Regions from separate parts of the Ensifer sp. VA4 genome, predicted to be linked through region 3. Evidence: predicted binding sites of a transcription regulator. Region 3 holds the regulator's gene; each other region holds the start of a gene.
What was found. Region 3 encodes LexA, which represses DNA repair genes until DNA is damaged. Its sites were predicted from a motif close to TGTTCNNNNTGTGTTCNG; they were not measured.
Positions count from the first base shown of each region.

Region 1: a site for LexA is predicted at 3,606-3,623, ahead of AC0C6X_RS08455 (ImuA family protein). Genes of this name have one in related genera too.
Region 2: a site for LexA is predicted at 6,617-6,634, ahead of AC0C6X_RS14310 (ATP-dependent helicase). Genes of this name have one in related genera too.

Region 1 covers NZ_JBVQPO010000004.1:262,725-273,242, reverse strand. Annotated here, with positions in the region: gene AC0C6X_RS08465 (error-prone DNA polymerase) at 1-1,165, opposite strand, end outside; gene AC0C6X_RS08460 (Y-family DNA polymerase) at 1,162-2,715, opposite strand; gene AC0C6X_RS08455 (ImuA family protein) at 2,630-3,583, opposite strand; gene AC0C6X_RS08450 (metallopeptidase family protein) at 3,754-4,188, shown strand; gene AC0C6X_RS08445 (DUF1737 domain-containing protein) at 4,460-4,666, opposite strand; gene AC0C6X_RS08440 (HpcH/HpaI aldolase/citrate lyase family protein) at 4,663-5,568, opposite strand; gene AC0C6X_RS08435 (hypothetical protein) at 5,694-5,948, shown strand; gene AC0C6X_RS08430 (VOC family protein) at 6,153-6,584, shown strand; gene leuD (3-isopropylmalate dehydratase small subunit) at 6,737-7,342, shown strand; gene AC0C6X_RS08420 (RidA family protein) at 7,353-7,733, shown strand; gene AC0C6X_RS08415 (AAA family ATPase) at 7,847-8,686, shown strand; gene AC0C6X_RS08410 (NUDIX hydrolase) at 8,683-9,108, shown strand; SAM riboswitch at 9,224-9,301, shown strand; gene metA (homoserine O-acetyltransferase MetA) at 9,363-10,289, shown strand; gene AC0C6X_RS08400 (vWA domain-containing protein) at 10,299-10,518, shown strand, end outside.
Region 2 covers NZ_JBVQPO010000007.1:208,031-218,548, reverse strand. Annotated here, with positions in the region: gene AC0C6X_RS14345 (acyl-CoA dehydrogenase family protein) at 1-880, shown strand, start outside; gene AC0C6X_RS14340 (acyl-CoA dehydrogenase) at 895-2,082, shown strand; gene AC0C6X_RS14335 (acyl-CoA thioesterase) at 2,093-2,521, shown strand; gene AC0C6X_RS14330 (RidA family protein) at 2,499-2,894, shown strand; gene AC0C6X_RS14325 (3-hydroxyacyl-CoA dehydrogenase NAD-binding domain-containing protein) at 2,906-4,888, shown strand; gene pcaF (3-oxoadipyl-CoA thiolase) at 4,881-6,083, shown strand; gene AC0C6X_RS14315 (hypothetical protein) at 6,315-6,437, shown strand; gene AC0C6X_RS14310 (ATP-dependent helicase) at 6,750-8,819, shown strand; gene AC0C6X_RS14305 (SDR family oxidoreductase) at 8,880-9,656, opposite strand; gene dgoD (galactonate dehydratase) at 9,668-10,518, opposite strand, start outside.
Region 3 covers NZ_JBVQPO010000006.1:308,929-319,446, reverse strand. Annotated here, with positions in the region: tRNA gene AC0C6X_RS12910 (tRNA-Cys) at 1-18, shown strand, start outside; gene AC0C6X_RS12905 (serine hydrolase domain-containing protein) at 678-1,859, shown strand; gene AC0C6X_RS12900 (acyltransferase family protein) at 1,890-2,972, shown strand; gene lexA (transcriptional repressor LexA) at 3,448-4,176, opposite strand; gene AC0C6X_RS12890 (hypothetical protein) at 4,494-4,790, opposite strand; tRNA gene AC0C6X_RS12885 (tRNA-Ser) at 5,024-5,113, opposite strand; gene AC0C6X_RS12880 (septal ring lytic transglycosylase RlpA family protein) at 5,427-6,461, shown strand; gene AC0C6X_RS12875 (D-alanyl-D-alanine carboxypeptidase family protein) at 6,525-7,685, shown strand; gene tmk (dTMP kinase) at 7,906-8,586, shown strand; gene AC0C6X_RS12865 (DNA polymerase III subunit delta') at 8,583-9,614, shown strand; gene AC0C6X_RS12860 (pyrophosphatase) at 9,609-9,914, opposite strand; gene metG (methionine--tRNA ligase) at 10,093-10,518, shown strand, end outside.

The DNA of each region.
Region 1 (10,518 bases), on a different contig from region 3:
CATGCTCGAAATCGACGTCGATGTCCGGCGGCTCGTCACGCTCGGTCGAAAGGAAGCGATCGAAGAGCAGGGTGGTCTCACATGGATCGACCTCGGTAATGCCCAGGCAATAGCAGACGGTGGAGTTTGCCGCCGACCCGCGGCCCTGACACAGGATAGGAACGCTGCGCGCAAACTGCATGATATTGCGCACCGTCAGGAAATAGGGCTCGTAGCGTTTGCCCGCGATCAGCTCGAGCTCGTACTCGATCTGCGTTGAAACCTTCTCCGGAATACCTTCAGGATACCGCTCGCGCGCGCCCTCCATCGTCAGCCGCCGCAAGGTCTCAGTCGGCGTCTCGCCCGGAATGCTCTCGTCCGGATATTGATATTCGAGTTCAGACAGCGAGAACTTCAATCTCCCAAAGAAATGCCCGGTATTGGCGATCGCTTCCGGGTAGTCGCGGAAGATGCGCGTCATTTCCTCAGGTGTCTTCAGATGCCGTTCGGCATTGGCATGCAGCCGGTAGCCGGCCGTGGCAATGGTCACATGCTCACGGATGGCGGTGACGACATCGGCGAGCGGCCGCCGGGCGGCGGCATGGAACAGCGGACTGTTGGTGGCGACGGGCTTCACCGCCGCATGGCGGGCGATGGTCGCAAGTCCGGCAAAGGCAAGCTGGTCGAAGCCGTCATAACGCGGCACCAGCGCCAGATAGAGCCGATCGGCAAAATGCGGTTTCAGCCGCTTGAGGAAATCGGCAAGCAGGGTTGCCTCCGGCGCGCCGATCACCGGATCGGGCAGCACGGCAAGCAAGAGGTCCTCGCCCCATTCGACGAGATCGGCTTCGTAGAGTGTGCAGGTGCCCTTTTTGGCGCGCAGGTTTCCGGCGCTCAGCATCCGGCAGAGATTGCCCCAGCCGCGGCGATTTAAGGGATAGGCAAGCACGTCAGGCAGATCTTCGGCAAAGGAGAGCCGCGCACCGGGCTGGAAGGCATATTTCTCCACCTTGGCCTGCGCATGAGCGCGCACCACGCCTGCCACCGTATTGCGGTCGGCAATGCCAAGGCCACCAATGCCGAGGCGGCTTGCCGCAACGACCATCTCGCCCGGATGGGAGGCGCCTTCGAGGAAGGAGAAATTCGACCAGGCGCCGATCTCGAAATAGGGAATGGCACCGCTCATGCGAAGACTCCATGCATGAACCAGCGGGGCGGGGCGGCAGCCCCGTAATGGCCCTCGCGAAACAGCCAGAACCGCCGGCCGCGCTCATCTTCCACCCGGAAATAGTCGCGCTCCATCGCCGGCTCGCCATCGAGCCACCATTCGCCGGCAATCCGTTCCGGTCCTTCGGCGCGCGCGATGCGATGCAACGTGCGGCGCCAGCGGAAGCTTCTCGGCGGCCCCTCCGGCACCTCGGCCACGGCCTCCACCGGCTCGGGGCTTGGAAAGAGCCGCTGTGGCCGGGCCGCAGCGGCAAGCAGGGGCGCGGGAATGTTTTCCCCCGGCTCCTCGGTCTTGCCGATCAGCGCCAGATCCGTGAGCGGACGGAAAGTCGCTGCCCGCTCCGGCACATGGCTTTCCGAGAGAGCCGGGACCAGCAGGCTCTCCGCGCCGAACCGCGCCATGACCCGATCGGCAAAGGCCGCCAGCGGCCGCTCGCGATCCGGCGTGCCGGAAAAATCCTCCTGCATCACCTCGTATTTTTCGCTCTTCGGCACCGAGAGCCTGAGGATTTCGAAGCCGAAGCCGGCGTCGAGATCCTCATGCACCGCCTGCAGCCGCTCGCGGAAAAGACCGGCGACACGCCGCGGCTCGTTGAGCGGCGAGGATGTGCCGGCGGCGATGCGGAAGACCGCACCGTCGACGCGAAAGAGCAGAAGCTCGAACAGCCGTCCGCCTTGCCCGCGCTTTTCCAGTTCCGGCTTCAGCCGCAACGCCAACTCTTCCGTCAGGCCTAAAATATCGTCTTCGCCCTGGACCGGCTCGCCGAGACGGCGCTCGACCGAAAGGGCGGCGACGGGCAGCCGTGGCGACAAAGGTTCGTCCTCCCGCCCGAGCGCCTGATCGAGACGCAGAAGCAGGATCGCGCCGAACCGGCGGGCAAGCGGCGCGCGCGGCGCTTCGAGGATGTCGCCGACCTGCTTGAGCCCGACCCGGCCAAGCGTTTCGATCGTCTCCCGCGGCAGCCGGAGCGCCGCCATCGGCAGCGGCGCCAGCACCCGTGTGGCCTCATCCGGGGCAATGATGCCTTCGGACCCGAAGCGCGCCACCGCCCAGGAAAGCCCGGCGGAAGAGGAGATCGCTGCGCGGGCCTCGACCCCCAGATGGAAGAGGCGGGCAAGCAGATCGTCGAGAAGCGCCTTTTCCCCACCGAGAAGATGGGCGCAGCCGGTGATGTCGAGAAAGAGGCCACTGTCGCCATCGAGCGCGACCAGCGGCGTATAGCGGCAACACCAATCGGCAAGGCCCTCGAGCAGAGCCCGGTCGGCGGCGGGATCGGCCGGCAGCACGTCGATCTCGGGACACATGGCCCGAGCCTCGGCAACCCCTTGGCCAATGTGAAACCCACGCTTCTCGGCATAACCGTCGAGCGCGACGAGACGCATCGCACTCTTCACCTTGTCGGCGAAGACAACGGGCGGATGCTCAGGACGCCCGCGGGAAAGCCACGAGTTCCCCCAGCGCTTGCGGGCGACCCGATCGGCCGGAAGATGCGGGAAGGCGAGCGACAGAATGCGCTGGTTCTGGATCTGCCGCAGCAGCGGCTGGTAGGGGCTCGACGGGGTAAAGGCGGCGGTCATGGGGATTCCACTCCAGGAAGAAGCCGAGCGGTGCAGGAGTCCTGCTCTTCTCGGCAATGACGTGAAAGACGGGATGGCCGATGCTGCCGCGAAGCATCGATCCATCCGGCAGGGGGCGCTCTCGCGCCGGCGCCGGCTCGACGAGGAGGCGAAAGAAGGCGCTGCTGGCCTCCTCGTGTCCGGACTGGCGCAGGAGCAGAAGAGGAACGTGGCCCGCCCGCGAGCGGACATGCAGGCGCCGGCTTTCACTAAGCGCCAGGGCTGCGGGATTGCCGCGAATTTCCAGGATGACGGCACAGAAGCTTGGGACGGAAAGCGCGGCTTCAGCGATCCAGAGCGCATCCTTCACCGTGCGTGGCAGGCTGAAGACGAGGCCGCGCACATCGAGCCCGTAAGCTTTCAGACCGAGCCCATAGGGCATGCCCGCTTCGTTGGAGGCCATCGACTGGCTGATCCAGAGAACGGGAGCTGCCGTCTCGCCCTTTTCCAGGCGCGCCTGCTGGCAGAGCACACCGAGTGCGGCGGCAAAACCGGCGGCAGCACCAGCATCACGCGTCTCGGCATTGCGGATTTCCGTCATGCCTTCGAGCGGCAGGCCGCCTTCGAGAAGCGCGTCCAGATCCGGAACCCCGAGCGCAAGCGCCTTGCGGCCGGATTCATCTTCCTCGCGCTGACGGAAGCCGCCGGGGTCAGCCGCCTTGGCGGCACGCACGACGCCCGGAAGTCGACGGTTTTCGATCCTGGCTATGGTCTCTCGGAGCGAAAGTACCGTCTCCCGCTGCACGGCTTTGTCGGCCATGACGGTCAACTCCCATCATAAATGTTCACGTTATGTTCTAATTGATTCCAGAGCTTCCCAAATGAGTCAACAGCCAATTCTAAGAATTTATTCCTGCCCCTGTGTCCGCGGAATTCAACACTCGAAAAACAAAGGCAAAATCGTTATATGGAGGGCAACAAGGAGTGCCTATGGCCAGCATTGACCACACCGATGATTGGCGGGAACGCCACGCACCGACGCTTACCACTTTCGAACAGCTCGCGCTGGAAGCCTATGGCCACCTGCCGCAGGAGTTCCGCCAGCTGACGACCGACCTCATCATCGAGGTCGCCGACTTCCCGAGCGACGACGTTTTCGAGGACATGGCGCTGGAAACGCCCTTCGACCTGCTCGGCCTCTTCGAAGGCCGCGGCATCGGCGAACGCTTCACCATGGAAACCGGCCAGTTCCCCAACCGGATCACGCTCTATCGCCGCCCGATCATCGATTATTGGGCAGAGAACGAGGAGACGCTGGGCGACATCATCACCCATGTCCTGATACACGAGATCGGCCACCATTTCGGCCTTTCCGACGACGACATGGAACGGATCGAGGCCAGCGTCGAGCACGTCGGCGGTTAGAGCAATTCCAGGAAAACTGTGAAGCGGTTTTCCGTCCGGAATTGCGTCACTTCAAAAAGCTCGGTTCTTAAACCGTCATCCGCCTGCCGGCACCGTCTCCCCGTCAAGATGGGGCGAAGGAGACTCGCGGCTTCCGCTCGCTTCAACAAGCTCCCTCGATTTCTCCTGACGACGCTCCGTTCGGCAACGCTGCGCGCCGGGCACGTCCCCTCGCCCCGCCTGCGGAGAGAGGGCAGGGTGAGGGGCCGTCATGGGCGACAGACAGTATCAACTACTGCTCCGACAGCTTCATGTCCGGGTGATAATCCTTGCCCTCGACCTCCTTGACCACCGCCTGGCCGCACTGCATGTGCTGGGTGTCGGCATTGAAGGCGTAGGTGGGCGAGCCATGCAGGCTCCAGCCCTGGTTCAGCGCCGCCGTCACCTTGTGGCAGAAGGAGGCGTCGTCGGGGCCGGTCAGGAAGCGGTAGAGTTTCAAGATCTTGCCTTTCGTTTCTCGATAAGGTCCGCCTTGGCGGCAAGCGTCACGGCCTGATCGAGATGCAGTCGCTCGACCATGCGTCCATTGAGATTGATGACGCCCTTGCCGGTGTTTTCCGGAGCCGCGAAGGCGGCGATGATCGCGCGCGCCTCGTCGACGGCGACCTGCTCCACGCCGAAGCGCTCGTTCGCCGGGCCGATCTGGGCCGGATGGATCAGCATCTTGCCGTCATAGCCCATGTCGCGGCCCTGCCGGCATTCCTCGTCGAAGCCCGCCGCATCGCGGAAATCGTTGAACACGGCGTCGATGACGTCGAGCCCGCCGCCCCGCGCTGCCAGCAGGATCTGCATCAGCCAGGGGGCGAGATGGGGCCGGCCCGGACGATCCGGTACGCCGGTCTCCTTGCGCAGATCGTTGAGGCCGACGACGAAGCAATCGAGCCGCCCGCCGAAGGTGCGGCCGGCCTCGGCGATAACAGGCGCGTTGATGACGCCGCGCGGCGTCTCGATCATCGCCCAGAGACGCAGCGTCTCCGGCGCATCGTTCTCGGCCAGCCAGTCGGCCGCCGCCTGGATATCCGCCGGGCTTTCGACCTTCGGCAGTAAAATGGCGTCCGGGTTGGCAGAAAGTGCCGCAGCGAGGTCACCTTGACCGAAGTCGGAGCCGATCGCATTGATGCGGATGATGATTTCGCAATCCGGTCGGCTCGCTGTCAGAAACTGCACCAGCGCCTCGCGCGCTTCCACCTTGCGCTCGGGCGCAACCGCATCCTCGAGATCGAAGATCGCAGCGTCCGCCGCGAGTTCAGCGACCTTGGCAAGTGCACGGGCATTGTCGGCCGGCACCGAGAGCACCGAGCGGCGCAGGCGCACGGGGTGATGTTCGATCGATTTGTTCATGTTTCAGTTGTGCCCGCCTTTCCTTCGTTCCGCAAGACGAGGCGAGCCGCCGCACCCTTTCATAAGAGCCACCCCTTGCAAGCGCAGCTGCGAACCACCACATCGCACCCAGAAAGGTGACGATTATGCAAAGCATTCGCTCTGTCCTCTTTACGGCCGCAGCCTTGACCATCACGTTCGCGGCCTTTGTTCTGACCGCTTCGCTGGCGCTGGCACTGGCCGGCATCGCCGCCGTCGTCGTGATCGGCAGCGCCATTGCCGCCCGTCTGAACCTCAAGCCAGGCCGCGCCACCACGCGCCCGGCCGCCGCAGGCGCCGCCCATGGCCAGCGCGAGATGCGCATCTGGAACGACGGCCGCGGCACAATCATCGACCTCTGATCCCCAGCGATCGGGATCGATCCTCACAGGCTGTGGTGACCCGGGCCGATCGATGATCGGCTCGCCGGCCATTGCTTCCTGTGAAAAGCCACGGCTCCCCAGACTGCGAAATTTTTTCCACCTTCCTGTCGGATCAGGCGCGTTATCCCCGTCCTTGAGACAGGCCAGCACGGTCCTGGCTCTTCGAACAGAATGGAGGACGACATGGACATCGAGACGCAGCAGACTGAAACGAAGCAGCCGGCACCGGTCCTGAACGGGCTTCTGCCCTATCTTCAGGTCGATGGCGCTGTGAAGGCGGCCGAATTCTACACACGGGCTTTCGGCGCCAAGGAAGTCAACCGCCATCCGGTGGACGAGCAGGGCCGGACGATGCACATCCATCTCTACGTCAACGGCAGTTCGCTGATGTTGGCCGATGCCTATCCGGAATACGGCCATCCGCTCGAAAAGCCGCAGGCCTTCACCCTGACGCTCACCGTCGACGACATCGATGCCTGGTGGGACCGCGCCGTTGCCGCCGGCGCCGAGGTGGTGATGCCGATCGAGGTGATGTTCTGGGGCGACCGCTACGGCCAGCTTCGCGATCCCTTCGGCGTTCTCTGGGCGATGAACAGCCCGGTGAAGGCAGGCTGACCCTTACCAGGGACGAAAACCGGACGGAACTTTGGGCGGGCGGGCATTTTCACCCGCCCGACGACGCGTGTTTGGAGAGATTTTCCTTCATTTCTGCGTAGAACTGCTCTAAACGCTACGCAACATTCTTCTGAAATCGAAGGCCTGAAGTTATGGAAAAATTCGTCAAGCTCACCGGTGTCGCAGCCCCCCTCCCCGTCGTCAACATCGACACGGACATGATCATTCCGAAGGATTACCTGAAGACGATCAAGCGCACCGGCCTTGGCAAGGGCCTCTTCGCCGAAGCCCGCTACAACGAGGATGGCTCGGTCAATCCGGACTTCGTGCTCAACAAGCCCGCCTACCAGAACGCCAAGATCCTCGTTGCCGGCGACAACTTCGGCTGCGGCTCCTCGCGCGAACATGCCCCCTGGGCCCTGCTCGACTTCGGCATCCGCTGCGTGATCTCCACGTCCTTTGCCGACATCTTCTACAACAACTGTTTCAAGAACGGCATCCTGCCGATCGTCGTCAGCCAGGCCGACCTCGACAAGCTGATGGACGACGCCTCGCGCGGCTCCAACGCCATCCTCTCGGTCGATCTGGAATCCCAGGAAATCACTGGCCCGGACGGCGGCTCGATCAAGTTCGAGATCGATGCGTTCAAGCGCCACTGCCTGCTCAACGGCCTCGACGACATCGGCCTGACGCTGGAAAAGGCAACCGCCATCGATAGCTTCGAGAAGTCGGCCGCCACATCGCGCCCCTGGGCCTAAAGCGGGCAACATGGCGCGCAAGCTGATCTCCTCGGGTTCGCCCTTCGAAAAGACGGCAGGCTATTCGCGTGCCGTCGCGATGGGCGACTGGTGCTTCGTCTCCGGCACGACCGGCTACGACTATGCCACCATGACCATGCCGGAGACGGTGGAGGAGCAGGCGCGCAATTGCCTCAGGACGATCGAAGGCGCGCTGAAGGAAGCGGGCTTTTCGCTTTCCGACGTGGTGCGCAATCACTATTACGTCACCGATGCCAGCTTCGCCGACCGGGTGTTCCCCATCTTCGGCGAAGTCTTCGGCGAGATCCGTCCGGCCGCAACCATGATCGTCTGCGACCTGATCCGCCCGGAAATGCTGATCGAGATCGAAGTCACCGCCCTTCGTGGCTGACGTCGAGCCCTTCTGCCCGCGCCATCTCCTCTCAAATCGATTCCGAATTAAGCCAATATGCGATAGTCCATGGGCATCGCTTTGCTAGACCTATGCTGAACCGGAAGACGACCATGCAATTCGAAGGCACCACCGACTATATCGCCGACAAGGATTTGATGATCGCCGTCAATGCCGCGATCCGGCTGGAGCGGCCGCTGCTCGTCAAGGGCGAACCCGGCACCGGCAAGACCGAGCTTGCCCGCCAGATCGCCGCCGCGCTTGGCCTCGAGCTCATCGAATGGAGCGTCAAGTCGACCACCAAGGCGCAGCAGGGCCTCTACGAATATGACGCGGTGTCGCGCCTGCGTGACAGCCAGCTCGGCGACCAGCGCGTCAACGAGGTCAGGAACTACATCCGCAAGGGCAAGCTCTGGCAGGCCTTCGAGGCGGACCGGCGCGTGGTGCTTTTGATCGACGAGATCGACAAGGCCGACATCGAGTTTCCGAACGACCTCTTGCAGGAACTCGACCGCATGGAATTCCATGTCTACGAGACCGGCGAGATGATCAGCGCGCGCCAGCGGCCGATCGTCATCATCACCTCCAACAACGAGAAGGAACTGCCGGACGCATTTCTGCGCCGCTGCTTCTTCCACTATATCCGCTTTCCCGATGCCGAAACGCTCGCCCGCATCGTCGAGGTGCACTATCCCGGCATCCGCAAGACGCTGCTTTCGGCAGCTCTTGCCGCTTTCTACGACATCCGCCAGGTGCCGGGCCTCAAGAAGAAGCCCTCCACCTCGGAAGCGCTCGACTGGATCCGGCTGCTCGTCGCCGACGAGGTCGATCCGGCCGATCTCAGGGCCGATGCCAAGACCATGCTGCCGAAGCTGCACGGCGCGCTTCTGAAGAACGAGCAGGACGTGCACCTCTTCGAGCGCCTGGCCTTCATGGCGCGTCGCGACGGATGAGCCCGGACGCGCACAAGGTCCTGATCTATGCCACCTGGCAGGACCGCCTGCTGGTCTTCGACGAGCCGGATTTCCCCGAAATCGAACTACAGGTGCCCGGCGGCACGATGGAGCCGGGCGAGAGCCCGCAAGCAGCGGCTCGGCGGGAATTCATCGAGGAGACCGGGCTTACGCCATTGCAGCCGCTCGTGCACCTCGTCACGCAGGACTATTCTTACTGGAAGGACGGTAGAACCATCTGCCATCGGCGACACTATTTTCACGTCGCCCTTGCCGGCGAGCAACGGCAGACGTGGCTGCACCGCGAGATGACGCCGGATAGCGGCGGCCCTCCGATCCGCTTCCGCTTCTTCTGGCTCGACATCGACGAGGCACGGCATCAACTGGGGTATGGCATGCAGGATGCCCTGGATTTTCTATAGGCCAGCGCATTTGCCCTCCCCCTAACCCTCCCTGGGAGAAGGTCGCGGCAGCGAGATGAGGGGCCAGCCCCACCCCGAATCGTTTTTCTTGACCCCCGCGTCCCACTCGCGCTATCAAAATCCCCGTGGTGATTTGGCCGGCCGGCTTGCAGCCACGTTAAACAAGTCGCTAAAGGGCCGAGGAAAGTTGGATTTCCGAGGACCGGTCGCGATCAATCGCCGCCGGTTTTTTTGTATTGATCGAGTGGAAGCCCATGCCCATCAAGATTCCCGATACACTGCCCGCTTTCGAAACCCTCGTGCATGAGGGCGTGCGGGTGATGACCGAGACCGTGGCGATCCGTCAGGATATTCGCCCGCTCCAGATCGGGCTGCTGAACCTCATGCCCAACAAGATCAAGACCGAGATCCAGATGGCGCGCCTGATCGGCGCCTCGCCGCTGCAGGTGGAACTGTCGCTCGTGCGCATCGGTGCCCACCGGGCGAAGAACACCTCGGAAGATCACCTGCTCTCCTTCTATGAGACCTGGGACGAGGTGAAGGGCCGTAAGTTCGATGGCTTTATCATCACCGGCGCGCCGGTCGAGACGCTCGAATACGAGGACGTCACCTATTGGGAGGAACTGAAGCGGATCTTCGACTGGACGGCGACCAACGTGCACTCGACGCTCAATGTCTGCTGGGGCGCGATGGCGGCGATCTACCATTTCCACGGCGTGCCGAAATACCCACTCGCCGAGAAGGCCTTCGGTGTCTACCGTCACCAGAACCTCAACCGCTCCTCCGTCTATCTCAACGGCTTCTCCGACGACTTCGCCGTCCCGGTCTCGCGCTGGACCGAGGTCCGACGCGCCGACATCGACAAGGTGCCGAGCCTCGAAATCCTGATGGAATCGAAGGAGATGGGCGTCTGCCTCGTGCACGAGAAAAAGGGCAACCGGCTCTACATGTTCAACCACGTGGAGTATGATTCGACCTCGTTGTCGGACGAATACTTCCGGGACGTGGACGCCGGCGTGCCGATCAAGATGCCGCACGACTATTTCCCGCATAACGACTCGACCCTGCCGCCGCAGAACCGCTGGCGCAGCCACGCGCATCTCTTCTTCGGCAACTGGATCAACGAGATGTACCAGACGACGCCCTATGATCTCTCGGAGATCGGCACCGGAGAAAGTTGAGGCTTAGCGATGTTCGTCCCCTTCTTCCTCGAACTCAAGGCGGCGAAGGTCCCGGTGACGCTCCGGGAATTCCTGTCCCTGATCGAGGGGATGGAGGCGGGCATCGCCGCCTTCGACGTCGAAGCCTTCTACTACCTGGCGCGCACGGCGCTGGTGAAGGACGAGCGCCATATCGATCGCTTTGACCGGGTGTTTCAGCACTGCTTTTCCGGGCTGGAGGCGGTCAATC
Region 2 (10,518 bases), on a different contig from region 3:
CATGCAGGGGCTCGGCACCGGCGCGATCAGCCTTTCCGGCCCCGAGGCGCTGAAGCGGACGGTTCTGCAGAAGGTCGCCCGCGGCGAGTGGATTTCCGCCTTTGCCCTATCGGAGCCCGAGGCGGGATCGGACGTGGCGGCGATGGCCTGTGCAGCTCGCCGCGACGGTGATCACTTCGTGCTCGATGGCGAGAAAACCTGGATCTCGAACGGCGGCATTGCCGACGTCTACACCGTCTTTGCCCGCACCGGCGAAGCGCCCGGCACACGCGGCATTTCCGCCTTCGTGGTTTTCGCCGACACGCCCGGCTTCACAATCGCCGAACGCATCGAGACGATCGCGCCGCATCCGCTTGCTCGGCTCCGCTTCGACAATTGCCGCATCCCGGCCTCGCAGCTTCTCGGGTCCCCCGGTGAAGGCTTCAAGATCGCCATGCGCACGCTCGACATCTTCCGCCCGTCCGTCGCGGCGGCGGCGATCGGTTTTGCCCGCCGCGCGCTCGACGAGGCAGTGGCGCATGCAAAGAACCGCAAGATGTTCGGCGCGACCCTTGCCGATCTGCCGACGGCGCAAAGCACGCTTGGCGAGATGGCGACCGCAATCGACACTGCGGCACTTCTCACCTGCCGCACAGCGTGGCAACGCGACGTGCGGAAGCGGCCGACGACGCGCGAGGCGGCGATGGCCAAGATGACCGCGACCGAGAACGCGCAATGGGTCATCGACCAGGCCCTGCAGCTCTTTGGCGGTCGCGGCGTGCGCGTCGGCGAAATCACCGAACGGCTCTATCGCGAGATTCGCGCGCTCAGGATCTACGAGGGCGCGACCGAGGTTCAAAAGCTCATCATCGGCCGCGAGCTGATGAAGGGCCGATCATGAAGGGGATGTCGAACATGCATGGTTCGAAGGCGTCATTCGACTGGCAGGATCCATTCAACCTGGATGCGCAGTTGACCGAGGAAGAACGCATGGTGCGGCGCACCGCGCAAGGCTATGCCGAAGATCGGCTGGCGCCGCGCGTGCAGGAGGCCTTCCGCCACGAAAAGACCGACCCGTCGATCTTCGCCGAGATGGGCGAACTCGGCCTGCTGGGGCCGATGGTGTCAGAGGCGTATGGTGGGGCCGGCCTCAACTATGTCTCCTACGGCCTGATCGCCCGCGAGATCGAGCGCATCGACAGCGGCTACCGCTCGATGATGAGCGTGCAGTCCTCCCTGGTGATCGTACCGATCTACACCTTCGGCAGCGAAGACCAGAAGCGCAAATACCTGCCTGGCCTGATTGCCGGCACCAAGATCGGCTGCTTCGGCCTGACGGAACCCGACCATGGTTCCGATCCCGGGTCAATGATCACCAAAGCGGCCAAGGTCGACGGCGGTTATCTGCTCTCCGGCTCCAAGACCTGGATCTCCAACGCCCCGATCGCCGACGTCTTCGTCGTCTGGGCAAAAACCGCCGATGGCGCGATCCGTGGCTTCATACTCGAAAAGGGATGGAAGGGTCTGAGCGCACCGGCAATCCACGGCAAGGTGGGTCTGCGGGCATCGATCACCGGCCAGATCGTCATGGACGAGGTCTTCGTTCCGGACGAAAACATGCTGCCTGATGTGGCTGGGCTGAAAGGCCCCTTCACCTGCCTCAACTCCGCCCGTTTCGGCATCGCCTGGGGCGCCCTCGGTGCAGCCGAGTCCTGCTACGAGTCGGCACGCCAATACGTCATCGATCGCAAGCAGTTCGGCCGGCCGCTTGCCGCCAATCAGCTGATCCAGAAGAAACTCGCGGACATGGCGACGGAGATTGCTCTTGGTCTCCAGGGGTGTTTGCGCCTCGGACGGATGAAGGACGAGGGAAATCCGCCGGTCGAGTTAACGTCGATCCTCAAGCGGAACTCCTGCGGCAAAGCGCTGGAGATCGCCAGGATCGCGCGCGACATGCTCGGCGGCAACGGCATTTCGGACGAGTTTCCGGTGGCCCGCCATCTCGTCAACCTCGAAGTGGTCAACACCTATGAGGGCACGCACGACATCCACGCACTGATCCTCGGTCGCGCCATCACCGGCATCGCCGCTTTCGCGAACTGAGGTCGGATCCATGTTCAGGACCAAGAGACCGCTGCGTTTCGGAGACTGCGATCCCTCGGGGATCGCCTATTTCCCGTCCTACCTCCACATCCTTGTCGGGGTGACGGAGGACTTCTTCGCGTCGCTCGGCTTTCCCTGGAAGGCGATGAACGACGAGCGGCGCATCGGCGTGCCGACGGTGCGCCTCGATCTCACCTTCGTTCGCCCCGGCTTCCAGGGCGACGAGCTCGATTTTGCGCTGGCGGTCCGCGGTATCGGCCGGTCGTCGCTCGATATGGAGCATAGGGTCTTGGCCAGAGACACCGTGCTTTGGACGGCGAAACAGCGGGTCGTTGCCACCTCGCTCGACAATCACGCTTCTTTGGCATGGCCGGACGACATCCGCGCTGCGCTGACACAACATCTGGAGACGACCGATGCACACCATCCTGCAACCTGAAGGCTGGGCAAAGCCCATCGGTTATGCCAACGGCGTGGCTGCAACGGGCCGCACCGTTTTCGTCGGCGGCCAGATTGGCTGGAACGCGCAGTCCGAGTTCGAGACCGACGATTTCGTCGAGCAGGTGCGCCAGACGCTGAAGAACGTCGTCGCGGTGCTCGCCGCCGGCGGCGCCGAGCCGCATCACATCACCACGATGACCTGGTACTTCACCGACAAGCAGGAATATGTCGGCAACCTTCGCGGCATCGGCCAGGCCTATCGCGAGATCATCGGCCGGCATTTCCCGGCCATGGCCGCGATGCAGGTGGTGGCGCTCGTCGAAGACCGCGCCAAGATCGAGATCCAGGCCACCGCCGTCGTTCCTGATTGAGGCTTGCCGACATGGCCGAGATCCGATTTTCCGAGAGCGTTTCCGCCCGCCTTGAAGCGGGTGTCCTCGTCGTCACCATCGATAACCCGCCCGTCAACACACTCTCCGCGCATGTTCGCTCCGGCCTGGTGGCGGCGCTCGATCATGCGGCCAATCTTCCAGCGGTCGCAGGCGTCGTGATCGCGGGCGCCGGCAACACCTTCATCGGTGGCGCCGATATCAGGGAGTTCGGCAAACCACCGATCGAGCCGACGCTTCCGGAGGTGATCGAGCGTATCGAGACATTCGACAAATCGGTCGTCTCGGCCGTCAATGGTGCGGCCCTTGGCGGCGGCTGCGAGGTAGCGCTCGCCTGCCATGGCCGCGTTGCCGGCGGGAAGGCATCGTTCGGTCTGCCCGAAGTCAAACTCGGCCTTGTCCCGGGCGCCGGCGGCACGCAGCGCCTGCCGCGTCTGGTCGGCATGATCGCGGCGATCGATCTCATTGGTACCGGACGGGCCGTCAAGGCGGCCGAAGCTGTGACGCTTGGCCTTGCCGACAGCATTGCCGCCGATCCGGTAGATGCTGCACTGGCTTTTGTGCAGGAACATGTCGGCAAGCCGCTCCGTCGGACCGGCATGATCGCCGTTCCCTCGGCGGACGCCGCCGCGCTCAGCGCGGCGGAAGCAAAGGTCCTGGCAAAAGCCCGGGGCCAAGCGGCTCCCACCGAGGCGGTTCGCCTCGTCAAGGCAGCCGGCGAAGTCGACCTGAAACAAGGGCTGACGGAGGAACGGGCAAGCTTCCTGCGTTTGCGTGATTCAGCAGAGTCCGCGGCCCTCCGGCACGTGTTCTTTGCCGAGCGCGCCGCCGGCAAGGTCGAGGGACTCGACAAGGTATCGCCCAGGCCGATCGAGACGGTCGGCGTGGTTGGCGCGGGGTTGATGGGATCCGGTATCGCCGTCTCCGCCCTGGTCTCCGGCTATCGCGTGGTGGCACTCGAGCAGACGGAAGAAGCGGCCGCCAGCGGGCGGGCACGCACTACCGAGACCCTCGACAGGACCGTGCGCTCCGGACGGCTGACGGCGGGCGGCCGCGACGACTGCCTCGCGCGGCTGCAGACAACAACAGAAGCGGAAGACCTCGGGAATGCCGACCTCGTCATCGAAGCGGTGTTCGACGATATCAAGGTCAAGACGGAGCTGTTTCAGAGGCTCGACGGCATCGTCGCCCCCAGCGCCATTCTCGCAACCAACACAAGCTACCTCGACCCTGATGCGATTGCCGCGGCGACAGTCGATCCCTCGCGCGTTGTCGGCCTGCACTTCTTCTCGCCCGCCAACGTCATGCGGCTCGTCGAAGTCGTCGATTGCGCCAGGACAGCGCCCGACGTGCTGGCGACGGCCCTTGCCTTCGTCAAACGCCTCGGCAAGCTGCCGATCGTTTGCGGTGTGACCGAAGGTTTCATCGGCAACCGCATCTTCTCCGCCTATCGCCGCGAGGCGGAGTTCATGCTGGAGGATGGGGCACTGCCGCAGGAGATCGATGCCGCGCTCGAGGCCTATGGTTTTCCGATGGGGATCTTCGCCGTCAACGACATGGCCGGGCTCGAGATCGCCTGGGCGCGCCGCAAGCGCCAGGCGGCGACACGCGACCCCGCCGCGCGTTATGTCGAGATCGCTGACAGGCTCTGCGAAGCGGGACGTCTCGGCCGCAAGAGCGGGCGCGGCTGGTACGCCTATCCCGATGGCGAGCGCACCGCCGATCCCGAGGTTACGGCGGTGATCGAAGCGGCGCGAGCGGTGAAGAACATCACGCCGCGCGATTTCACCGCGGCCGAGATCATGAGCCGGCTTTTGAAGGCGATGGCCGACGAGGGAACGGCCCTGCTGGCAGAAGGCATTGCCGCACGCCCCGGTGACATCGATCTGGTGCTGATCAACGGCTACGGCTTTCCCGCACACAAGGGCGGGCCAATGTTCGCCGCAGAGCAAAGCAAGGACAAATCCCATGGGTGAAGCCTATATCGTCGGCGGCGTCCGCACCCCCATCGGCCGTTATGGCGGCGCGCTCGCGAGCGTGCGCCCGGACGATCTAGCGGCCCACGTGATCCGCGAGGCGCTGGCGCGTGTTGCGTCCGTGCCGGCCGAAGCGGTCGACGAGGTCGTGCTCGGCTGTGCCAACCAGGCGGGCGAAGACAACCGCAATGTCGCGCGCATGGCCTCCTTGCTTGCGGGATTGCCGGATACGGTTGCCGGAACGACGATCAACAGGCTCTGCGGCTCCGGGCTGGATGCAGTCGGCTATGCCGCCCGCGCGATCCGGCTCGGCGAGGCGGAGATCGTTGTCGCCGGCGGCGTCGAGAGCATGTCGCGCGCGCCCTTCGTCATGGCGAAGGCCGAAGGCCCGTTTCAGCGCAGCGCCGAAATCCACGATACGACCATCGGCTGGCGCTTCGTCAATCCCGTCATGAAGGACCTCTACGGCATCGACTCCATGCCGGAGACGGCTGAGAACGTCGCCGCCGAGTTTTCAATCTCGCGGGCCGACCAGGATGGTTTTGCGCTGCGCAGCCAGGCGCGTGCCGCGGCCGCACAAAAGAGCGGCCGGTTCGCCCGCGAAATCGCTCCCTACGCGATCAAGGGACGCAAGGGTGAGACGACGCTCGTCGAAGGAGACGAGCATCCGCGCGAAACGACGATCGAAAAGCTTGCCGGCCTGCCGACGCCGTTCCGCGTCAATGGCTCGGTGACCGCCGGCAACGCCTCCGGCGTCAACGATGGCGCGGCCGCGCTCATCGTTGCCTCCGCCCGCGCCGTCGAGCGCTACGGCCTTCGGCCTCTCGCACGGGTCGACGGGATGGCAACCGCGGGTGTTGCGCCGCTCATCATGGGCATCGGCCCGGTCTTTTCCACACGCAAGCTCCTGGAGCGCTTTGGCCTTGGCATCGGCGACATCGATATCGTCGAACTGAACGAGGCCTTCGCGGCGCAGGCTCTCGCCTGCATGCGTCAACTCGGGCTTGCCGACGATGCGCCCCACGTCAATCCGAATGGCGGCGCCATCGCGCTCGGCCATCCGCTGGGCATGTCCGGCGCGCGCCTGGCGCTGACGGCGGCATTGGAGCTCGAGGCGCAAGATGCGAAGCGTGCGGTCGCCACCATGTGCATCGGCGTCGGACAGGGCATCTCGATGCTGCTGACGCGGCCGTGACGCCCGCTTCCCGGAACATCGATGTCCAACGGCCGACCCGACCGCCGGGCGGCCGAGGCGAACCGCCTTCCGTTCGCGCCCGATTGCGCGGGCGGGAGGTACGTTCCACGGCCAGCACCTCGCGTGCAGAGGCGCGCCATCGACGCTCAGAAATAGCGTCCATAAGTTTACGCCCCCGTTACCAAATCCAGCCACCATCCTGTCAGGCATGATGCCGAGGGGAGAGCAATGATGGGCTATGATTGGGATGGCGCACGCGGGCGCCGCATGAAGATCGTGCGTTTTGGCACGGCCGTCGCTTTGGCTGCCCTTTTGGTATCGGTCGCGGCACAGGTCGTGACCCGGGCGATCTGAGCGTCGCAAACGGTTGAGCCTGTGCGGTGCACCGAAGGTGCAGATCTTTCCGGATGCCGAGATCAACAGTCCGGGATCTCGTTCTTGAGATCAAAAATCCCACCGTCCACGGCTCAGCTCCTGCATCGCAACCGGTGAAAGCCGGCGTGCCGGCTTTGCAGCGGCGAACGAAGCTGATACGTTCCATTTTTGTTCCGAGTCATCTGCTTCGCGCGGCGAGTCTGCGGCTACGAAGCGGAATCCGTGAAGTCTTTCAAAGGGATGAAACGGCGCGAGGAATTGGGGAATCTTGCTGACAACGCCTGGACACGAATGAGCGCCGCCTATCTCGAAAAACTGAACGACCGCCAGCGCGAGGCGGTGGTGCATGGTGTGGGATTGCCGCAAGGCGAAGTCGGCGGCCCTCTGCTGATCATCGCCGGTGCCGGTTCGGGCAAGACGAACACGCTCGCCCACCGGGTGGGACATCTGATCGTGAATGGCGCGGACCCGCGCCGCATCCTGCTGATGACCTTTTCCCGCCGCGCCGCCGCGGAAATGACGCGCCGGGTCGGGCGCATCTGCCGCCAGGTGCTCGGCGATAATGCCGCCGTCATGACCGATGCGCTTTCCTGGGCCGGCACGTTCCACGGGATTGGTGCGCGCATCCTCAGGATCTATGCCGAACAGATCGGCCTCGGCCCGGATTTCACCATCCATGATCGCGAAGACAGCGCCGATCTCATGAACCTCGTCCGCCACGAGCTCGGCTTCTCCAAGATGGAAAGCCGCTTTCCGACAAAGGGCACATGCCTTGCGATCTATTCGCGCGTTGTGAATTCGGACAGCTCGATCATCGACGTGCTGAAGACGGCCTATCCCTGGGCCACGAGCTGGGAACAGCAACTGAAGGAACTGTTTGCCGGCTATGTGGAGGCCAAGCAGGCGCAGAACGTGCTCGACTACGACGATCTGCTTCTCTACTGGGCGCAGATGGTTTCCGATGCGGAACTGGCGCAGGACATCAGCAGCCGATTCGAACATATCCTGGTCGATGAATATCAGGATACGAACCGCCTTCAGGCCTCGATCCTGCTGTCGCTCAAGCCCGAGGGCCATGGCCTGACGGTCGTCGGCGACGACGCCCAATCGATCTATTCCTTCCGGGCCGCGACGGTCCGCAACATCCTCGATTTCCCGAGTGCGTTTTCGCCGCAGCCGGCCGACGTCATCACGCTCGATCGAAATTATCGCTCGACCCAGCCGATTCTTGCGGCCGCCAATGGCGTCATCGGGCTTGCGCGGGAGCGGTTCACCAAGAACCTCTGGACGGACCGGCAGTCGGAGCAGCGCCCTCAGCTTGTCACCGTCAAGGACGAAACGGATCAGGCCGCCTACATCGTCGAGCAGGTTCTTGCCAACCGTGAGGTCGGCATGGCGCTGAAGCAGCAGGCAGTGCTGTTTCGCTCTGCCAACCACAGCGGCACGCTCGAAGTCGAGCTTACCCGCCGCAACATTCCCTTCGTGAAGTTCGGCGGCCTCAAGTTTCTCGACAGCGCCCATGTCAAGGATCTGCTGGCAACCTTGCGGTTCGCGCAGAACCCGCGTGACCGGGTCGCCGGCTTCCGTCTGTTGCAGATGCTGCCCGGAATCGGCCCACAGACCGCGGGCAAGATCCTCGACGCGATCGCCGCCGATCCGGAGCCGCTCGCAGCGCTCGCAGAAATCCCGGCGCCACCGAAGACCGGAGAAGATTGGGCAAGCTTCGTCGATCTCGTTTGCGCCCTCCGCAAAGCCGACACCGGATGGCCGGGAGAAATCGCGACGGCGCGGGCCTGGTACGAACCCCACCTCGACCGCATCCACGAAGACGCCGAAACGCGCAAGGCCGATCTCCTGCAGCTCGAGCAGATTGCCGGCGGCTACCAGAACCGGGAACGATTCCTGACCGAATTGACGCTGGATCCGCCGGACGCCACCAGCGACCAGGCAGGCGTGCCGCTGCTCGACGAGGACTATCTGATCCTCTCGACCATTCACTCGGCCAAGGGACAGGAATGGCGCTCGGTCTTCATGCTCAATGTCGTCGACGGCTGCATTCCGTCCGACTTGGGCGTCGGCACGACGGCCGAGCTCGAAGAGGAGCGGCGGCTGCTTTATGTCGGCATGACGCGGGCGCGCAACCACCTCGCGCTGGTGACGCCGCAGAGGTTTTTCACCTACGGCCAAAACAGCCAGGGCGACCGGCATGTTTACGCGTCAAGAACCCGCTTCATTCCAGCGACGCTGCTGCAGTTCTTCGAGACGACGAACTGGCCGAAGATCTCGGCGGCCGCCGGCGAACGCAGCGCCAAGCAGATCCGCATCGATGTCGGAGCCCGGATGCGCTCCATGTGGAAGTGAGGACGAGCCCGCGACCGCGATCCGCAGGAAACGGCGCGTATTTCAGTATGTTCCTGCGTCTCACGGATGGTGCAGTACGCTCATTCCGCCATCGACCGTGAGGCAGGTGGCGTTCATGAACGGGCACTCGTCCGAAATCATGAAGAGTGCCGCCTTGGCGATTTCCTCCGGCGTGGCGATGCGGCCGCCGGGATGGAGCTTCATCGTTTCCGCCTCCGCCGCGACCGGGTCCGGAAAGCTGTTCCAGTAATCCACGACCTTCTGAGTCCTGACATATCCCGGTGCCAGTGCATTCACCCGCACGGCCTGGCCGGCATATTCCAGCCCCAGCGCCTTGGTCATGCCGAGAAGCGCATGCTTGGCGACGGGGTAGGGAAAGGTGTGCGGAATGATGGTGAAGGCGTGGGTGGAGGCGATGTTGAGGATGACGCCGCCGCCGGCCGCGATCATTCCCGGCAGCACCGCCTTGCTGCAGTTCCACGCGCCCTTGAGATTGATGTCGAAGCAACGCTGCCAATCAGCATCGGAGAGTTTCAGCGGCTCGAAGAACGCGTTGATGCCGGCATTGTTGACGAGTGCATTCGGCTGGCCGATCTCACGGGCGGCAGTGGCGACCGCTTGCTCGATGGCATCCGCATCGGTGATATCGGCCGCGGTGTAGCCGACCTTTCCGCCCGTCGCGCGCAGCCGCACGGCCTCGTTCGCCAGCAGATCGCCGTCGCGGTCGATGAGGAAGAGGCTCGCGCCTTCCGCAAGGAAGGCCTCGGCGATGGCGAGGCCGATGCCCTGTGCCGCACCGGTGATGACGACGCGCTTGCCCTCGAGACGACCCGCCATGTCCGCGCTCCTCACCACTCGGCGACGCTGCCGTCGGCATGGCGCCAGATCGGATTACGCCAGCGATGACCTTCCTTGGCCCGTTCGACGACATATTGTTCGTCCACTTCGATGCCGAGGCCGGGGCCTTGCGGGATCGACACGAAACCATCCGCGTAGTGGAACACTTCCTTATTCGAGATGTAGTCGAGGATATCGTTGGCCTCGTTGTAGTGGATGCCGAGGCTCTGTTCCTGGATGAAGGCGTTATAGCTCACGGCGTCGACCTGGAGGCAGGCGGCCAGCGCGATCGGTCCGAGCGGGCAATGCGGCGCCAGCGCCACGTCATAGGCTTCCGCCATCGCCGCGATCTTGCGGCACTCGGTAATCCCTCCCGCATGCGAAAGGTCCGGCTGCAGGATGTCGACATAGCCGTCTGACAGCACCGACTTGAAGTCCCATCGCGAATAAAGCCTCTCGCCAAGAGCGATCGGGGTCGAGCAATGGTTGGCGATTTCCTTCAGCGCCTCGCGATTTTCCGAAAGCACCGGCTCCTCGATGAACATCAGGTTGAAGGGCTGCAGTTCCTTCGCCAGCACCTTGGCCATCGGCCGGTGCACGCGGCCGTGGAAATCGACGCCGATGCCGATATGCGGGCCGATCGCCTCGCGGATCGTCGCGATGGTTTCGACCGCCTTTTCCACCTTCTCCCAGGTGTCGACGATCTGCATTTCCTCGCAGCCATTGAGCTTGATGGCCTTGAAGCCGCGGGCGACGACGTCGCGGGCATTGTTGGCGACATCCGACGGACGGTCGCCGCCGATCCAGGAATAGACCTTGATACGGTCACGCACCTGACCACCAAGCAGCGCATGGATCGGCT
Region 3 (10,518 bases):
TTCCGGGCGAGGCCTCCAAACATTTTCACCAACGAATTCAATAGGCTGCCGTCGTGGTGAAGCGGGGATTTGCCTGCTTCCATGTCGCGTCATGTTGCAACGGGATTCCCTTGCGTGCCAAGCATTTCCACGAGGCGACGGCGAATTCACGCGACATGGAATGCGACATGATCACGGCGAATCCGGAGCCAGAAACCCACTTACCAACTGCGCGTGCGTGAAAACTGGATCTCCATCCTCGCCACCGACAAACACGTCGTAGCGCATCATGTATCCGGCCTTGAGATGGACTCCCTCGATTGTGGCCGGAGGACAGGAACACGGCGCCTCGCCGGTCCTCATGATCTCGGCGGCGATGTCATCTGGACGTTGCCGCCTGGAAGGCTGTCATAGCGCCCACAGCGGCCTGTCGGAGCCATGAGGGCTTGGAGGGGCGGCCGGGTTCAGCCCAACCTTTTTGTTACCTTATTTTATCATTGACTAAAACGTGCGCTATGCGACCCTAAGGCCTCACGGTTGTGGGGGAATCGATGAAGATTTACAGGATGCGGTACACCTCGGTGGGGGCTTTTGGTGCGTGGGCCTTCGCGCTGCCGCCAGTTGCCGCACACTTCCTTTTCCAAGAGAATTGGCCGCAACCATCGCATTCGTTACCTCTGGCGTGAGGGGAGGATCGAATGCATTCGAAATGGTTGCGCCGCATCGCCGTGTTCGTGGCCGGCATTGGCATTGTGTTCGGCTATGGTGTTGTCTGGCCCAGCGTGACTGAGGCCATGTTCTGGGCCAAGCCGCATTCGATTACCGAAACCGTCAAATGGTTCCTGGATCGCGAGGGAATACCCGGCGCGGTCGTCGCATTCGGTAAAGCTGGAGAGAAGCCGCGACTGCTGAGCTTTGGCGTTGCTGATCATGCGACCGGGCGTCCCATGCAAGACAACATGACGTTTCAAATAGCCAGCATCTCAAAGCTCATCACTGCAGAAGCAGTACTGACGTTGATAGATGATGGCCAACTGAGGCTTGACGATACACTCCAAAGCATCTTCCCATCCGTCGCCAAGGCCGAAGATCCCCGCTTCAGCAACATCACGGTTCGCCACCTGTTGCAACATACTTCCGGCTTGGGGTGGCGTCAGCATTTCGATCTGGTCGCGGCCGACAAGGAAACGTTCGCGCCGGCTGAGGCCTGTTTACCGGTCGTTCTTGAGCGCCAAAAGCGCCCCTTGGATAGCGACCCCGGCGAGGAAGCGGAATACACAGACTTCGGCCCCTGCTGGCTTGGCCTGATCGTCGCCAAGATCAGCGGGATGTCTTACGAACGGTTTGTCCAAACGCGCGTCCTGAACCGCCTGGGCCTCAAGAGAACGGGCCTCATTAGCGAAGCACCCGCGGAGGTCCGTCATCACGTTGTCGGCATGGACGCGGCCAGGACGCACTTCAACCCGTCTGCCGGCTGGACGTCGACAGCCGAAGACCTCTACCGTTTCGCGTCGCGCGCCATCCGTGATACCGAGATTGCCACTCCTGTACCAGGCGAGTTTTCTGAACAGTCCTTCGGCCTCGGATGGTGGATATGGCAGCGCGGAACCGAGACCGATATCGCGCATACAGGAGCGCTGAACGGAACACGGGCAGTGGTCGCTCGCTCATCAGACGGAATCGTGATTGTCGCACTCTTCAACGGACGCGAAAAAGCCCGCGATTTGAGCCGTTTCGTTCGCATCCAGCATAGTCTCATCGACGCAGCCCGACGCGCCTATGAGCGCGCCTACAAAAGACGCAAATCCGGCTGGGCGCCTCGCAGGCTTATAACATCAGTCGACTACGGTGCCGACGGACGGATTACCACGCCGTGCTGATCCATGAGACATTCGGAGCGGGGCGGACGAGTGCAATCGTCTTCAGAGCAATACTTTGAAAAGCTGGATCACGTGCGAGCATTCGCCGCCTTCATGGTGTTCACTTGGCACTTCATCCATGCCGGCGGGGTCCCAGTAAATTACGTCCCGGCCTTGCCGCTGCTCTCATTGCTTGAGGAAGGCCATACGGGCGTTTCGCTATTCATGACGCTGAGCGGGTACCTGTTCGCCAAGCTGCTGGACGGCAGGCAGATCGACTATAAGAGCTTCCTGTGGAACCGAGCCCTTCGTCTGCTGCCTTTGTTGACGGTCGCACTGCTGCTGCAGGCGGCAGCCTGGATTGCCAACGGATCCTCGGTTCAAGCAGTCGCGACACAGATCGCGCTTGGAAGCATACTTCCAAGGTGGCCGAACGGTGCTTGGAGCATCGCCGTAGAATGGCACTTCTATCTGATCCTTCCCGCAATTCTCTTCCTGCGGCGATTGGTGGCCTTGATCCTGATCTTTACGGCGGTCGTGTTGCGCCTGAGCCTGTTTATAACCGGCTGGGAAATCCATCCAACCGCGTACTGGACAATCATCGGTCACTTCGACCAGTTCGTTGCCGGGATATATGTCTGGTATCTCTTCCGAGGTGAACGCGTGCGGCCCTTGGCAGTCCTTGCGGTCGCCATGGCGTTCGTCACCTTCTACCACTGGTTCAACATCAGCGGCGGTTTCTATGGGCCTCAAGCATCGCCCGTATGGATCTATCTTCCCGCCGCCGAGGCCGCGTTCTACGCCGTGATGATCGCCGCCTACGACGGATCGAAATTGAGTTTGCCTAAACGGCTATCGGCCTCGATTTCCTTCGTAGGCACGGTCTCCTATTCGATCTACCTGCTTCACTTTTGGTACTATGGCCCCGCTGCAAAAATGGTGACGCAGTATCTTGGTCTTCTGCCCTTTGGGCTTTCGCTTCTGTGTTCCCTGCTGGCTTTTGTGCTGTTCCTGCCGATCGCAGCACTCAGCTACCGATGCATCGAACAGCCGTTCTTGAAGCTCCGTACGAGATACGCGAGGCGTGGCCCTCATTTTAGGCCGGAGAACTCTTATACGGGTGCCCTGCGCTGAGATTCCCGGTCAGCCCCCACTTGTGGGCCAGAAAGCCCTCGACCTCCGGTCAGACTGTGATTGCTGGGCGTTGGTGAAGATGGCCTCGGCACTAAAGCAGGCGAGCCATGCAACCGCTGTAGTGGTCCGAGATTCCCGAGAACTGGCGAGGACGTAAACCCGACGGTACTGCTGCTCGTCGAGAAGAAGGATGCCCGTCGAGCATCATAGCCCAATCGCTGGCCGGGCTATAAACGCCCACGATGCGCCAAGAAGCCAGTGAAGGCGACGGATTGCCTGCGGTTTTCCGCGCCATAGACCCGAAGCCGTCATATACGACGCCATCCGAGAGTGACAGGCGGCGCTCCAACTCGACTGGGAGCCAAACCTCCCAGGCCGTTTGCCGGACCCTATACAAGATACGCAGACGCCGCCGATGTCCCGGAGAAGATATTGGGCAGCGAAAGGAGCTGCCGTTCCAGATCTTGTCCGGATGTCAGTGGTAGCGGCGGATCAGTCCGACGAGCTTGCCCTGGATCTTCACCCGATCGGGTCCGAAAATCCGTGTCTCGTAGGCGGGATTGGCGGCTTCGAGCGCAATCGACGCGCCCTTGCGCCGGAAGCGCTTCAGCGTCGCTTCCTCATCGTCCACGAGCGCCACGACAATATCGCCGGGATTGGCCGTGTTGCCATTGCGGATGATCACCGTGTCGCCGTCGAAGATGCCGGCTTCGATCATCGAGTCGCCCTTGACTTCGAGGGCGTAGTGTTCGCCGTTGCCGAGCATGTCGAGCGGAACGGTGATGTCATGCGTGTTGTTCTGGATGGCCGAGATCGGCACACCTGCAGCGATGCGGCCCATGACCGGCACGGACACCGAAGCGTTTTCAGCCGCTGGCGCCGGCTTTGGCAGTGCAGCAGGGGGAGGTGCTGCCGGTTTGCCGAGGCTTCCCTCGATCACGCTCGGGGAGAAGCCGCGGCGCGGCTGCTGCTGCTGGATGGATGCGTAGGCTTCCGGGAGCTTGATGACCTCGAGCGCACGGGCCCGGTTCGGCAGACGGCGAATGAACCCGCGTTCTTCGAGCGCCGTGATCAAGCGGTGGATGCCGGATTTCGACGCCAGCTCGAGCGCATCCTTCATTTCATCGAATGATGGCGGGACGCCCGACTCCTTCATGCGTTCGTGAATGAACAGAAGCAATTCCTGTTGCTTGCGGGTCAGCATGGCACGTCGCTCCAGAAGCGTGAAACAAATCAAGAACAGACACTATCTGTTCCATATGTGTTCTGCAAGTGCCTAAAATTCCGTGAATTCAGGCAATTGACGCGTCTGCGCGTATCAATCGGTCACTTTTACGGGAGCAAAGCGGGTTTGAGTGCGCGAAATAGGGCCTGCGGCGTGGCGCATGGCGAGACCGTGAGGTTGATTCGAACGATTCGTGATCGTTTTCGTGGAGCAGGCGAGCTGATCCGGTGTTCAGGTGGAATCGCTGTAAGCGGAAGGTACTAAAGCGACGTGCGTTCATCCGAACGCTCTTCGCTTTAGGCCGGCTGCGTGCTGGAGCAGGCGTCTTCGAATTCCTTCACCGTCTCGGGGGTGTTGTCTTCGGGAAGCACGGCGTCCGCCGCATCGGTCGCAACAGCTGTGTCGCCGTCATAGACGAACGACTGGATGTAGAACGCAATCGCGCCCTTCCACACTTTGCGTCCGTCGATCTGATGGCAGGGAACGGCGGTTTCGAAATCGGTCTGCAGTTCGTCAACCGTGGCGGCGCTGAGCTTGATGTCAGGCATATTGGGCGATGCGACTATCGAAGCGAGGAGGAGGGCGGCGAGCACGGTGATCGTCCACTTTGATGCAAGGGTGGGACTACGGGGCGGTTAACGATGTGAACCGCGCTTTCGTTCCGGTGTCCAGCAAGCCTGGCGATCACTCTGACGTGTTCAACAGCTCTTTGAGTGTAAGCTGTGGCTGTTTTACGTCACGTGCCCGACGCGCAAAGGCCGCAGGGCTTTGCAGCAGCGGCGCGCTGCGGCAAGGGGGGCGGCGTCAGCGTATTTCCAAGGGGGAATGGCGGACAGGGTGGGATTCGAACCCACGGTACGGTTTCCCGTACGCTGGTTTTCAAGACCAGAGCCTTAAACCACTCGGCCACCTGTCCTTGCCTGAAGCCGGCAGCTAACGGCTTTCGGGCACGGCGTTATTGCGCGAAGCTCCGTCGCTTTGCAAGATTTAAGATGCATCGCCGAAGGATTTTCTCGGTGGCCCGGTATTAGAGCGCGGGCCCGCTCTGCCGGTAACCATCTGTAAACCATAACGCATGAAATCCGGCGTTGATCTGTGGATGAGTTCGCATTTTTGCCGTGTTGCTGTCATGTTTGATCGACTGTTCCGTTTCGGGACGCCGAGATTTCCGCTGGGGGCATGAGCGGAAGGTTTCGAGTACGGCTTATTCGATCGATGTTGTGGGACAGATGACATCCAGTAAAAATGCGGCATATCTGGTCAAGGGACTGCGCCTTGCGGCAGTCCCCATGCTGTGCGTAACGCTTGCGGCCTGCGGATCCACGTCGAGCATCAAGAAGTCCAAGTCGCGCAGCAAGGAATACTTCGCCGAATCCGTTTATGGCGTGAAGGCGAGCCCGCGCGTTGCGACTGGAAACAGTATTCCGAAGGGCGGCGGACGTTACCAGGTCGGCAAGGCCTATCAAGTCAAGGGCAAGTGGTATCAGCCGAAGGAGGACTTCGGCTACAACAAGACCGGTGTCGCCTCCTGGTATGGCTCGGCGTTTCACGGCCGCCTGACTGCCAACGGCGAGGTCTACGACAAGGCGCACCTGTCCGCCGCGCACCCGACATTCCCGCTGCCGAGCTATGCGCGCGTCACCAATATGGAAAATGGCGCGTCGGTGATCGTGCGCGTCAACGACCGTGGCCCCTATGAATACGGCCGCATCATCGACGTTTCCTCGAAGACGGCCGACATGCTCGACATCAAGCGCAAGGGCAGCGCGAAAGTGCGCGTACAATATGTCGGCCGCGCGCCGCTTGAAGGCAACGACATGCCCTATCTGATGGCTTCCTATGTCCAGAAGGGCGAACGGGGCCCGAGCGTGATGCCGGAAGGCCAGATCGCAACCGGCGTGATGGTTGCGTCGAACGAGCCGTTCCGCAATCAGAGCCTCGGCACGCTCACCGTTCCCGCAAAGGCTTCGCTTGACGTCGGCGAACCGGTGACGGCACTTGCCGCGCCCGTGCCGCAGTTCGCTCAGCCAGAGTCGCTGAACGAGTTCGTGGTGCTCCCGGAGATCGGCCCGATCCCGCGTGAGCGGCCGGAATTCATCCCGATGCCCGACGGCAACATGGCCTATGCGGCCGCCTATTACGAAGTTCGCGTCAGCGACGCCGAATCGCCGTTTGAAGCGATCATGGTCGACAAGAAGCAGCTTACCCCCCAGGTGATTGTCGATTACGCGAAGCGCCAGAAAGCAAGCGGTTCTGTCCGATAACCGTAAGCGGCGTTGTGCCAAAATGACCACGCTGCTATGGCCAAGGGGAAACCGGAGTTTCCCATGCGCATGAAGATGTTTTCGGCGGTGTTTTTCGGCGTGGCATTGTTTGCTGGTGCCGTACTCGCGCAGACACCGGCGCCTGCCTTCGATACCAAGGCAAAACAGATCCTGCTGGTCGATGCCGAAACCGGCACCGTGCTTTTCTCGCGCGCCGAAAACCAACCGATTCCGCCGGCATCGCTCGCCAAATTGATGACGATGGAAGTCGTGGCCGAGGCTCTCGTCAAGGGTGAGCTTTCCGCCGAAACCACCTTCGACGTGTCCGAGCACGCCTGGCGTACCGGTGGTGCCCCGTCCGGCACCTCGACGATGTTTGCCGCATTGAAATCCCGCATCCGCGTTGCCGACCTTCTGCAGGGCGTGGCGGTGCAGCTCGCCAACGATGCCTGCATCATCCTTGCCGAGGGCATGACCGGCAATGAGGGCGCCTTTGCCGAGCGCATGACGGCGCGCGCTCGCGAGCTCGGCATGCCGGTTGCGACGTTCCGCAACGCCACGGGGCTGCCTGATCCCGGCAACCAGATCACGATGAGCGAACTGGTAACGCTCATTCGGCATCTCCATGAGGCCCATCCGGATCTCTACCGGCTCTATTCGCAGCCGGAGTTCGAGTGGAACAAGATCCTGCAGCGCAACAAGAACCCGCTGATCTCGGCCAATATCGGCGTGGACGGCCTGGCGACCGGTTTTGCCGAAGGCTTCGGCTTCTCGCTCGCCGCCTCGCTGCAGCGCGGCGACCGCCGGGTCTATCTCGCCATGGGTGGTCTCGAAACCGACAAGGAGCGCATCGAGGAGAGCCGCAGGGTGCTCGATTGGGCCATGACTGCCTTCGAAAAGAAGCGGATTTTTGCCGATGGGGAAGCGATTGGCGAAGCGGCCGTCTATGGCGGCGATGCGTCTCACGTCCCGCTGGTGGCCGGCGGTCCCGTCGACGTGCTGTTGCCCGTCGACAACCCGGAACGGCTGACTGCACGGATCGTCTACAGGTGGCCCTTGCGCGCACCGGTGACGGCTGGCACGGAGGTCGGCGTCGTCAAATTGTGGAATGGCGAGAAACTGCTGCGCGAAGTGCCGGTCAAGACCGCCAGCGCCGTGGGGCAGGGCACGTTGACCAGCCGCGCTCTCGATGCGCTGCAGGAACTGCTGTTCTTCTGGATTTAGTCGCCCTATCTGCGGCGAAGGCTATTCCTGCCAATTGATCGCCGCCTGACGGTTTCGCACCGCGGACCAATCGGCTAAACAGGGCCGGAGCGGGATGAGGATAAAGTGTGCGGTTTTCCGCCCGCATCCCGGTCTAACTTATGAGAGCCGGCCATGATGATTGGGTCGATTCGACCTAATCATCATGGCCGGAGGTTGCATGCCGATATGGGAAAGCATGGTGTCGCTGAAAAAAGGTCTGTTCGTAACATTCGAAGGCGGGGAGGGTGCCGGCAAGTCGACGCAGCTCCGCCTTCTGGCCGAATCCCTGCGCGCCCGCGGTTACGAGGTGCTGACGACGCGCGAGCCTGGGGGATCACCGGGCGCCGAAGCGGTCCGCCACGTGCTGCTTTCGGGAGCGGCGGAGGCCTTCGGGGTTAAGATGGAAGCGATTCTCTTTGCCGCGGCCCGCAGCGACCACGTCGAAGAGGTCATCCGCCCAGCGCTCGAAAAGGGCACGATCGTGCTTTGCGACCGCTTCATGGATTCCTCGCGCGTCTACCAAGGCATCACCGGCAATCTCGAGCAAAGCTTCGTCGAGAGCCTCGAGCGTGTGGCGATCAACGGCGTCGTGCCGGATCTGACCGTGATTTTCGATCTGCCGGCCAGCATCGGCCTCCAGCGGGCGCAACTCCGGGCCGGCGACGACAATCCGGATCGTTTCGAAAAGGAGCAACTGGAGACCCACGAAAACCGGCGGGAGGCTTTTCTCGATATCGCCAGGCGCGATGCCGACCGATGCCGGGTGGTGGACGCGACGCAACCCGTCGAAGCCATCGCCGCCGAGGTGCTTTCGCTCGTGCAGGCCCTTTTGCCGCACGGTAACGGCGCTGACGCCGCGACCGAGGAAGTCGTGTCATGAGCGCAGAAAGAGCCGGCGTCCTGGATGGCGCCATCGCGCCCGCCGAGAACAATCGGCTGTTCGGCCACGAACAGGCAGAAAGCTTCCTGGCGCAGAGCTATCGCTCCGGCAAGGGACACCACGCGATCCTGATCGAAGGGCCGGAGGGCATCGGCAAGGCGACGCTTGCCTTCCGCTTTGCGCACCACATTCTGAAGCATCCCGAACCCGCTGAAGCGCCTGAGGCGCTTGCCGATCCCGATCCGTCTTCCGCCATCGGGCGGCAGCTCGCTTCGGGCGCCTCGCACAATCTGCTGCACCTGACGCGGCCGATCGATGAAAAGACGGGCAGGGCGAAGGGCGCGATCACGGTCGATGAGGTCCGGCGTGCCGGCAAGTTCTTCAGCCAGACGTCTGGAACGGGCAACTGGCGCATCGTCATCATCGACCCGGCCGACGACCTCAACCGCAATGCGGCCAATGCCATCCTGAAGATCCTCGAGGAGCCGCCGCGCCGCTCGCTCTTCCTGGTGCTGACGCATGCGCCTGGAAAATTGCTGCCGACGATCCGCTCGCGCTGCCTGCCGCTACGGCTGAAGCCGCTCGACGCCGCGCCGCTCCATCAGGCACTGGCCCATCTCGGTTTCGATCTCGAGGGCGAAAATGCCGAGCGCATCGTCACGGCGGCCAATGGCAGCGTTGCCGAAGCGCTGAAGCTCATCAATTATGGCGGGCTGGAGATTGCCGCGACCTTCGATGGGATCCTCGCAGGGCAGGGCCCGGCGGTCCGCAAGGACATGCACAAGCTGGCGGACGTGCTCTCGGGCAAGGACAGCGAAACGATCTTCGAGTTTTTCCAGGCACTCGCCAGCGACCGCATCATGCGCGACGCGCGCGAGGCCGCGATTGCCGGAGACATCATGCGCGCCGAGCGCTTCGCGCGGCTATCGGCCTCCGTGACCGAGCGCCTGTCCGTCAGCGACGCCTACAATCTCGACCGCAAGCAAACCATCCTGTCGCTCCTCGACGACATGAAGGCGGCGTTATAGCGTTGCCTGGAAGCGCCATTTGCGCTCGATTGCCGCCGGCAGGTCGAGCTTATGATGGTGGGCGAAAAGCAGGACATGCCCGAGCAGGTCAGCGGTCTCGTCGGCCATCAGCGCCGTGAGTTCCTCCGTCGATTTGCCGTGACGCCGGCCACGACCGCTGAGCTTGTTCCAGACCTGGGTCAACTCCCCAAGTTGCTCCTGTATCTTCAGGATGAACCAGTCGGCATCGCGCTCGATCCCGTGCGCGCCGGCATAACCGGCGGAGGCGGTTTCAAATTGGCTGCCAAGTCGCTCCAGCATGACTCGCCCTCTGCTTTATGTTTCTGTTTTGTTCTAGGCGGCGCGTGCGGATTGCGCAAGGTTGACGGCATCCGCGGCGAACTCTCCGGCGGGCCTTTTCACGGATCGCATGTTTCTTCCTTTAAGCGTATGCGCTAAGAGCGTGCGTAGCTTAATCCGAGATAGATCGAATCCGCCTATGAGAGACACGTCCCCTTTCTACATCACCACCGCGATTTCCTACCCGAACGGCCGGCCGCATATCGGTCATGCCTATGAGTTGATCGCGACCGATGCCATGGCGCGCTACCAGCGCCTCGACGGACGTGACGTGTTCTTCCTGACCGGTACGGACGAGCACGGCCAGAAGATGCAGCAGACGGCGCGCAAGGAAGGCGTGACGCCGCAGGAACTGGCTGACCGCAACTCCGCGGAATTCCAGAAGATGGCGGTGCTTCTGAACGCGTCCAACGACGACTTCATCCGCACGACCGAGAAGCGCCATCACGAGGCGTCGCAGGCGATCTGGATCCGCATGGGGGAGGCGGGCGATCTCTACAAGGATTCCTATGCCGGCTGGTATTCGGTGCGCGACGAAGCCTACTACCAGGAGAACGAGACCGAA